Regions from separate parts of the Hymenobacter sp. 102 genome, predicted to be linked through region 2. Evidence: riboswitches for the same ligand, from Rfam matches in the RefSeq annotation. Region 2 holds a riboswitch; the other holds the start of a gene.
What was found. Region 2 has a riboswitch for cobalamin ahead of ACN19L_RS09390 (TonB-dependent receptor plug domain-containing protein). Riboswitches for the same ligand answer to the same signal wherever they lie in the genome.
Positions count from the first base shown of each region.

Region 1: linked by a shared signal. The riboswitch ahead of ACN19L_RS03000 (acyl-CoA thioesterase) and the one ahead of ACN19L_RS09390 (TonB-dependent receptor plug domain-containing protein) in region 2 are both predicted to bind cobalamin.

Region 1 covers NZ_CP188172.1:688,353-692,559, reverse strand. Annotated here, with positions in the region: gene ACN19L_RS03010 (NAD(P)/FAD-dependent oxidoreductase) at 1-774, opposite strand, end outside; gene ACN19L_RS03005 (hypothetical protein) at 924-1,247, opposite strand; gene ACN19L_RS03000 (acyl-CoA thioesterase) at 1,382-1,798, opposite strand; cobalamin riboswitch at 1,986-2,199, opposite strand; gene ACN19L_RS02995 (class I SAM-dependent methyltransferase) at 2,343-3,203, shown strand; gene ACN19L_RS02990 (O-antigen ligase family protein) at 3,240-4,207, shown strand, end outside.
Region 2 covers NZ_CP188172.1:2,162,435-2,166,641, reverse strand. Annotated here, with positions in the region: gene ACN19L_RS09395 (YncE family protein) at 1-201, opposite strand, end outside; gene ACN19L_RS09390 (TonB-dependent receptor plug domain-containing protein) at 246-2,201, opposite strand; cobalamin riboswitch at 2,370-2,590, opposite strand; gene ACN19L_RS09385 (DNA-3-methyladenine glycosylase) at 2,647-3,255, shown strand; gene ACN19L_RS09380 (THUMP-like domain-containing protein) at 3,337-4,207, opposite strand, start outside.

The DNA.
Region 1 (4,207 bases), 1.5 Mb from region 2:
ATACATATCCCGAGCCGAGTGGCCGGTGGCCAGAATCACGGCGTCGGCCGTCAGCTCCTCGCCGGTGCTGGTAACCACGCCGCGCAGGTGCTTGCCGGTCAAAATCAAATCATCCACGCGGGTGTCGAAGCGCACCTCGCCGCCGGCCTCGCGCACACTGTCGCGCAGGGCGGCTACCACGTAGGGCAGCTTGTTGGTGCCGATGTGGGGGTGGGCGTCCACCAGAATATCGGGGGTGGCACCGTGCTGCACCAGAATCCGCAGAATCCGCTGAATGTCGCCGCGCTTGGTGGAGCGGGTGTAGAGCTTGCCATCGGAGTAGGTGCCGGCCCCGCCTTCCCCGAAGCAGTAGTTGCTGTCGGGGTTCACCACGTGCTCTTTGTTGAGGGCAGCCAGGTCGCGGCGGCGGGTGCGCACGTCTTTGCCGCGCTCCAGTACAATGGGTTTGATACCCAGCTCAATGGCCCGCAAGGCGGCAAACAGCCCGGCCGGACCCGCGCCCACAATCAGTACCGAGCGGGTGGCCTGGCTGACGTTGGGGTAGCTGAACCAGGGGCCGAACAGCTCGGCGGGCGGGGCGGCGCGGTAAATATCGGCGCGGAGGCGTATGAGGGGCTGCCGGCCGCGGGCATCAATGGAGCGTTTGCGCAGGTGCACAAAATCGGCCTGGCCGGGCACGAGGCCGGCGGCATCGAGCAGGGCCCGGTAGCGGGCCAGTTCATCATAGGCCACTTCCGGGGGCAGAAGCAGCTCAATTTCCTGGGGGGAAGCCATAGCTGAGAGGTGAAAGGGAGTTAGCCTTTGAACCGAAACGGGTACGCAAGGGGCGGCAAAGATACGCAGACAAGCCTCCCGTTGCGGCCGGGCCAGAGCTGAAATCCGGCGGGCAGCAGGGGAGGCTTGCGCAAATGGGGTACTGAACGCTAATTGTTGGTCAGCGAGGAACTGCCCTTACTGCCCTTCGTCCGGGGCCAGAACTGCTCGATGGACTCGTTGAACTGCGCCAGCACTTGATTGCGCACTTCTCCGGAGGAGTGGCGCAGCAGCTGGCCCAGTAAGTGACGGTACATTTCGGTGGTTACTTCCAGACCTTTAGCGCTGACCAGGCCGTGGTGCAGCAGGTCGCAGTTGGCGGCCACCGAATTGGCCAGAGACTCAGTAAGTTCTTCCCGGGCCTGGTCAGCATCCCGGAATGACTGTTCCAGACGCTTATTTATAGGAGAAGTAGAGGGCTGCTCGTGAGACATAGTGAAGAATGGAAGAAACGGGGAGTGGCAAGCAAACCGCCAACACAGGCTAAATAGTTCGGGATAACTCGAAAAATTCTTGCCTGCGTCCCATTCCGCCGGGCGCCCGTTTCTCCATTCACTGCACGGCAGCACTACCGCGGGCGTAGCGGCTCAGCCTCCGCCGGCAGAATCCGGACGGGCTGCTTCTGGTCGTTGATGGCCACGAAGGTGAACAGCCCCGAAACGGCCCGGTGGCGCTCTTCGGAGTACATCTGCTCCACAAACAGCTCCACCCGCACCTTCAGGCTGGTGGTGCCCACGTGCTCCACCCGGCCAATCAGCTCCACCAGCGTACCGCCGGGAATCGGGTGGGTGAAATCCACTTTGTCGGAGGAAACCGTGACCATTTTGAGGCGGGAGAAGCGGGTGGCCGTGATGAACGCCACCTCATCCATCAGGTGCAGGGTGGTACCCCCGAACAGGGTGTCGTAGTGGTTGGTGGTGTTGGGGAATACGGCCTTGAAGATGCGGGTTTCGGCCTGGCTGATTTTCTCGTCGAGGGTAAGCATGGGTGAAAGGGAAAAAGGTGAAGAATAACCTTCCCGGCCCGCTTTTCGGGGGCCTCTTTTCCCAAGGTGCTTACCCGGTGTTCTGCCCACGCCTCCGCCGCGCCGGCCCACACGAAACGGCGCGGGCCGCCGCTAGTCGGCCCGAAGTGGCAGCACCCGATAAGGCCCTCAGGTCGCGAAGAGGCCTCATCATCAAAAGCGGCGGGCAGGTATCCTGACTTGTGCCCGGTATCCCGCCCTTCTCACCCGCCAGGGGCAATGGGCTGCGCGGGGATACCGTTGCGGCCGCTTACGCGGGCCACGGGCACTTACAGTAGCGCGTCTGTCCGGGAGTTGCACCCGGTTCCCTTTTCGGGCCTGTTCTGCAGGGAGAAAGGCCACCACGCCGCTCGTCTGACTGAAAAACACAGGCAAAGAACGTGGCCGCAAGCTACGCACAGTTTGCGCGATTTGCTTGCGGCCGCTGGCCCGGCGGAAGTATCCGGGCAATGCCTCTACCTTTGCGCTCCACCCGCTGACGGGGCCTACTTAATTAGTATTTTTAATGATTCGTATTGCGCGGCCGTTTTTCTCAGGCAGTAAGGATATTAAACACTTGGTAAACAACTTGCTGCGGCGGGAGCAGGCCCGGCTGGTGAGCCAGCGGGTGCTGGATGTACCCGCCGGCAACGGCGACACGGCCCGGCTCCTGCTGGAACTGGGGGCCCAGGTAACGGCCGCCGACCTGTACCCGGAGTTTTTTCGGGTGCCGGCTATTGAGTGCGTCAAGGCCAACCTGAACAGGGCTCTGCCCTTTGCCGATGCCAGCTTTGATATGGTGATTTGCCAGGAGGGTATTGAGCACATGCCCAACCAGCTGCACCTGTTTCAGGAGCTGAACCGGGTGCTGCGGCCGGGGGGGCGGGCCATCATCACCACGCCCAACTACTCCAACCTGCGCACCCGCCTGAGCTACCTGCTGCTGGAAAGTGAGGGCTACAAGCTCATGCCCCCCAACGAAGTGGATTCCGTGTGGGCCTCGGATAATGCCCGCACCATCCACGACGTGTACCTGGGCCATATCTTCTTCGCCAACCTCACCAAGCAGCGGGCATTGGCGGCGCTGTCGGGGCTGCGGATAGTGGAGGTGCATCCCTCAAAGGTCAACTATACATCCTTGGCACTGCTGCCTTTTTATTATCCCTGGATGCGGCTGGCCGGGTGGCGGGCCCGGCAGCGGGGCCTGCGGAAAGGCACGCCCTCGGCCCGCCGCCCGGAGGCGTACGCCGAGCTGGCCCAGCTCAACCACAGCCTGACGGTACTCACCGGCGGCCACCTGATTGTGGAGTACGAAAAGCGGCTGGAAACCACGGAGGCAGTACGGGAGCTGACGGGCAAGCTCGCGCTGGATACGGCCCGCACCTGATTACTTTTGCACAGCAGATTTAGTTACGAATACCCTATGCAGCAGCGAATTGGGGCCTTTTCCTGGGGGCAGTATTACCATTCGGGGCAGTTGTCGCAGCAGCTGCTGTGGCTAGCCTGCGGGGCCGGAGTGGCGGGGCTGCTGGCTTTCCGGATGCTGATTGCGCTGAGTCCGGTGGTGGGCGTGCTGGCCGCGCTGACCAATCCCCGGCTGCGGCAGGCTCTGCCCCAATACTGGCGCAACGGCGCGGCCCTGCGGGCAGCGGCGCTGGTGGCGTTTCTGCTGTTGAGCGGCCTGTACACCAGTGAGTGGGCCGTGTGGCGGCACGAGCTGTTCCGGAGCCTGACCTGGCTGGGCGTGCCGCTGGCCTTCACGCTGGCCGTACCCCTGAGCGCCCGCCAGCGGCTGACAGTGGGCGCTTTTTTCGTCCTGAGCACGGCGGCGGTGGGCCTGTTGACGATGGGCCAGTACCTGCTTGATCCGGCGGCGGCATTAGAGGCCATTCGGGTGGGGCAGAACCTACAGGCGGCTACGGGGACGTTTCACATTGCCTTCGGGCTGATGCTGGCCCAGGCGTTTTTCTGGGGGCTGCTGCTGCGGCGCAGCCCGTTGGCGGGGCAGGCTCTGCGGACCGGGTTGCTGCTGGCCGTGGGGGTAATTGCGCTGAGCCTGCACGTGCTGGCCTACCGCACGGGGCTGCTGGTGCTGTACGCGGGGCTGCTGGCCTGGGCGTTCCGGTTGCTGCTGCGGCGCCGGCAGCGGCTGGTGGGGCTGGGGCTGCTGCTGGCTGTGCTGGTGTTGCCCTGGCTGGCCTACCGCACCCTGGAGCCGGTGCAGCAGCGCATCAGCACCACGCTTTACGACGTGGCCCAGTACACCGAGGGGCGCGACATCAACGGCTACTCCCTGGCCCAGCGGCTGGCGGCCGTGGAAACGGCCGGGGCCATCATCCGGGAAAACTGGTTGCTGGGCGCGGGCCCGGCCGATGCCTACGCCGCCATGCA
Region 2 (4,207 bases):
AGAACTGGTTTTACTGAATACGCTGATGTCGGCATTCGACTTCTGGAAGTTGCCCTCGTTCACAATCAGCACGCTGTTGGGGCTGATGGTAACGGCCTCGGGCGTGGTGTCATCCGGGTCGCAGGCCAGCAGGCTGAAAGCGGCGGCGCTGCCCAGCAGTAAGCGGCTGCTCAGGCTCTGAAAAGGGAAAGAATACTTCATGCGGAGAAAAAAAAAGGGATAGAAAAAAGTCGTCGGGGAAAAGCTTAGCGCCAAAGCAGCCGCAAGCTCAGGCTGCCGCTGCGCAGGGGCATGGCGCGGTTCTGGTAACTCTGGTAGGAGGCGTTGGCAAGGTTGAAGCCCTGCGCCAGCGCCTGCAGCCGCCAGCCCGGCCGTACCGCCAGCGTGCGGCCCAGAGCCGCGTTCAGCAGCCAGTAGCTGGGCAGAAATTCCGTGGCCGAGGCATCGGTGTAGCGGTAGCCGGTATAAGTGAGCGTGGTGCTGAGCTGCCAGCCGTGCCAGGTATGGTCGGTGCTGAAGGCGGCCGTATGCCGCGGCACGAAGGGCAGCTGCCGTCCCACTGGGTCGGAGTCGGTGGCTACACCCTGGGTTTTTACCGACTGCGTGAGGCCGTAGCTGGCCCGGGCAAGCAGGCCGTAAGCCCTGTGCTGCCAGCTCAGCTGCGTACTGGCCTCCAGCCCCTGGGCGCGCACCTGCCGCAGGTTCCGCGGCGACCAGTACGCAACTCCGGGCGTCCACTGCACCCAGTTATCTACCAGCTGCCGGTAAGCCGTCAGCTCAGTTTGCAGGCGCAGGCGGGCCGGAGTTTGCGTGAAGGTGTGCACCAGGCCGCCCTCGTACCCCAGGCTTTCCTCGGGCAGTAAATCGGGGTTGCCGCCGGGCCGCCAGTACCGCTCGTTCAGGGTGGGGGCCCGGTAGCTGCGGGAGGCACTGCCCTTTACCGTGAGCGTCTGTGAGCCGACTTCAAGGGCCAGCCACTCGGCACCCAGCGTGGGCGTGAGGGGCGGGCGGCGGCCGGGCAGCACGGCCTGGCGCACGTTCAGGGAAAGGCGCAGGCGGGGCTGCGGGTCGTAGCGGAGCAGGGCGAAGCCAGAGTAGCGGTTTTCGGTGCGGGGCTGGCGGCCGTAGCCATCTACCTGGGCGGCAAAATGCTGAGCTTCACCCCCAAGCCGGACGGAGGCGTTGGGCGCTACTGTCCAAGTATGCTCGACCTGAGCCTGGCTGGTGCGCACCCGGGATTCGCTCAGCCCGCTCACGTCGTCGCGGTAGTTCAGGATGTCCTCAAACCAGGCGGCACGGGCGGCCCACTCGTGATGCTGGCTCACGGAACGGTAGCTGCCGGTGAGGCGGCGGCTCTGGTCCCGTTCCTCGGCGTGGGTATTGTTGGTGCCGACGCCTGGCTGAATTTGCCGGTCAGCATCGGTGAGCCAGGCGGCCAAAGCCACCTCGCTGCGCTGGCCCAGGCGCAGCGTCACATCCTGGCTGAGGCTGGCCTGGCGCAAGGCGGCGTTCTGCTGGCGTTGGCGGGTTCGGCCGCGGGCTTCCTGGGCGTAATAGGCAAAGTTGTTGGCCGCTTCCCGGTACAGCAGGCTGGTGCGCACGGCTATTTTCTGGTTGCTGAAGGCTGCCTCCACCGTGCCGGCTCCCAGCCCGAAGCTGCCGTACTCGCCCTGGGCCGCCCCGCGCCAGCCGGTGTTCCACTTCGCCTCCGATGACAGCAGCACCGTGCCCCCAATAGCCCCGTTGCCGTAGGTGGCGGCGGCCGGCCCCGGCTGCACATCGGCCTGGGTAAATCCGCTCACCGGCAGCAGGGAAAAATCGGCCTCACCCAGGCTGGGCAGGTTGATATTGAAGCCGTTCCAGAGCACGGCGGTGTGCCGCGCCGAGGTGCCCCGCAACGTGATGGAAGCCAGCTGGCCCGGGCCGTAATTGCGCAGGTGCAGGGCCGTGCGTGCGCTCAGTACATCGGTAAGCGTACCGGTACGGTAAGTGGTAAGGGCCACCGAATCGAGGGTGAGACGGCGGCTGCCCACTGCAAACCGCTCAAGGCGGACGCCGGGAATGCGCACCGTAGGCAGCCGCTGCACGCGGGCCGTATCGGCGGGCAGCTCGCTGGTTTGAGCCGAGGCCGAAGTAGTTAGCAACAGGCCACCCGCCAGCCAGCTAAGCAGGCGGCTCCACGGCAGGGCGGTAAAACGCATCTTGAGAACCAAATTTTCGCAACCGAAAAATTCAGTTCAAAACCTCGTGGCTTAGCTGGCCTCGTGAGCCGCCAACCCCCGAAGCCGAGGCCGAAAACAGAAGGGTACTCTGCCCGGCCGGAGCCGGGCTGCTGGTTTCATTCTCCGCCTTTCCTCCGAAGGCGCTGAACATGGGGATGCGCAAAGGCAGGTCTCCTGGCTTGCTCCGGGCGCGTCGCCTTCCCATTTCCAGGGCCTCAGCTAAGAAGCCGAGGCAGAAACAGTGGCCGGTGATGACGCGCCGACTCCTGAAGCGTACAGTTGCGGGGACAGCTCCGGATTTCAACCGGATTCCCTTTTCAGCCTCGCCCCGCATTTGGGGTCCGGCCACCTTTACAGCGGCAAAGGTAGGCATTGCCCCGTATAGATGCCTACTCATCCGTAATTCTTCCTGTCGTACTGCTGTATGTCTCTGCTGCCCCCCGAATTCTACCGCCGTTCCAACCCCGTGCAGATTGCCCGCGAGCTGCTGGGCAAGCACGTGTACTCCTGTCTGGAAGGGCAGCTAACCGGCGGCCGCATTGTGGAAACTGAGGCGTACTCCCACGAGGGCGACGATTCCATGCAGCTGCACCTGAAGCGGCGCGGCACCCACGGCCAGGCATTGCACGAGCCCGGGGGGCGGGCCTACCTCTATCAGGTGTACAACCGCCATACCCTGTTTAATATCAGCACCAATCTGGCCAGTAAACCCGATACAGTGCTCATCCGGGCCATTGAGCCGCTGGTGGGGCTGGAAATCATGGCGGCCCGCCGGGGCCACCTGGCCCCGGATTCGCCTAAGCTAACGACCGGCCCGGGCCTGCTCGCCCAGGCCCTGGGCATCACGCCCGCCCTTAGCGGCACTAACTTGCAGGGCCCGGTGCTCTGGCTTGAAGATGCGGGTGAAATCATCAATGAAGCCGACATCCTGGCCAGCCCCCGCGTGGGTTTAGCCTACGCCGGCGAAACGGCCGCCGCCTTACCCTGGCGCTTTCGCCTTCGGGGCAGTAAATGGACCAGCCCGGCACGGTGAAGTGATGAGTTAGTGAAATGGTGAGTTTGGCGTTCAGGTCGCACAGGTAGCGCAAGCAGAACGTCAAGCTCACCAACTCACTCACAGCTTCTCGCACACCAGCACCATCAGCTTGCCTTCCAGGTTGGTAGTGGCGAAGAGGTATAGCTCGCCACCCTCCTTGATGGCGGTGCGGTGTCGAAACTCGGCCACCGAATCGGGGAAATTGCGGGTGGTGACGTGGGCGCGGTTGTCGGGGCCGAGATGGGTGCGCAACGCCGCACCATCGTACTTCTCCACCGCCCGAATGCGGAAAATCCGGCCCGGAAAATCCGCCCGCAACGAATCAGATGTGTACAGGTGGCTGTGCTGGTGCAGCTTCAGTAGCTCGAAAGCCGTGCCGACGCTCTTGAACGCGCCGGCCTTGAGCACGGCCACGTTGGGCTCGTAGAGATACTGCTGCGGCTCGGCGTAGCGGGCTACGGCGCGGGTTTCACGGGCCCGGTTTAGTCGGAACTCCTGCTGCTGCCCGTTGCGCAGCAAGTTTACGGTGAACCGTTCGGGGTCGATGGCCGGCTCGGGGCCCAGCTCGTACAGCACTTCCTTGCACTCGTTGTCCACGGCCACCACCCACAGCCGCCGCACCTGCCGCAACTCCTGAATGGCCTGCTCAATATCGAGCATGGGAGACGTCTTGAGTAGCACGCACCGGCTTTTGTGCAGCAGCAGCGGCAGCAGGCGCAGAATATCCGGCTCGCAGTCCTGCAACCGGAAAATCTTCTTAGCAGCCGTGTCGCGGCGGGCGGGGTCCAGGTACAGCCAGTCGAACGTATCGGGGGTGCTGCGCAGAAACTGCACGGCGTCGCTGGTGTGGCACTGCACATTTCCGATACCCAGCTGCGCCAGGTTGTAGCGCACCACCTCAGCCAGGGCCGCGTTGCGCTCCACGTACTGCACCTCGGCTACGGTAGTA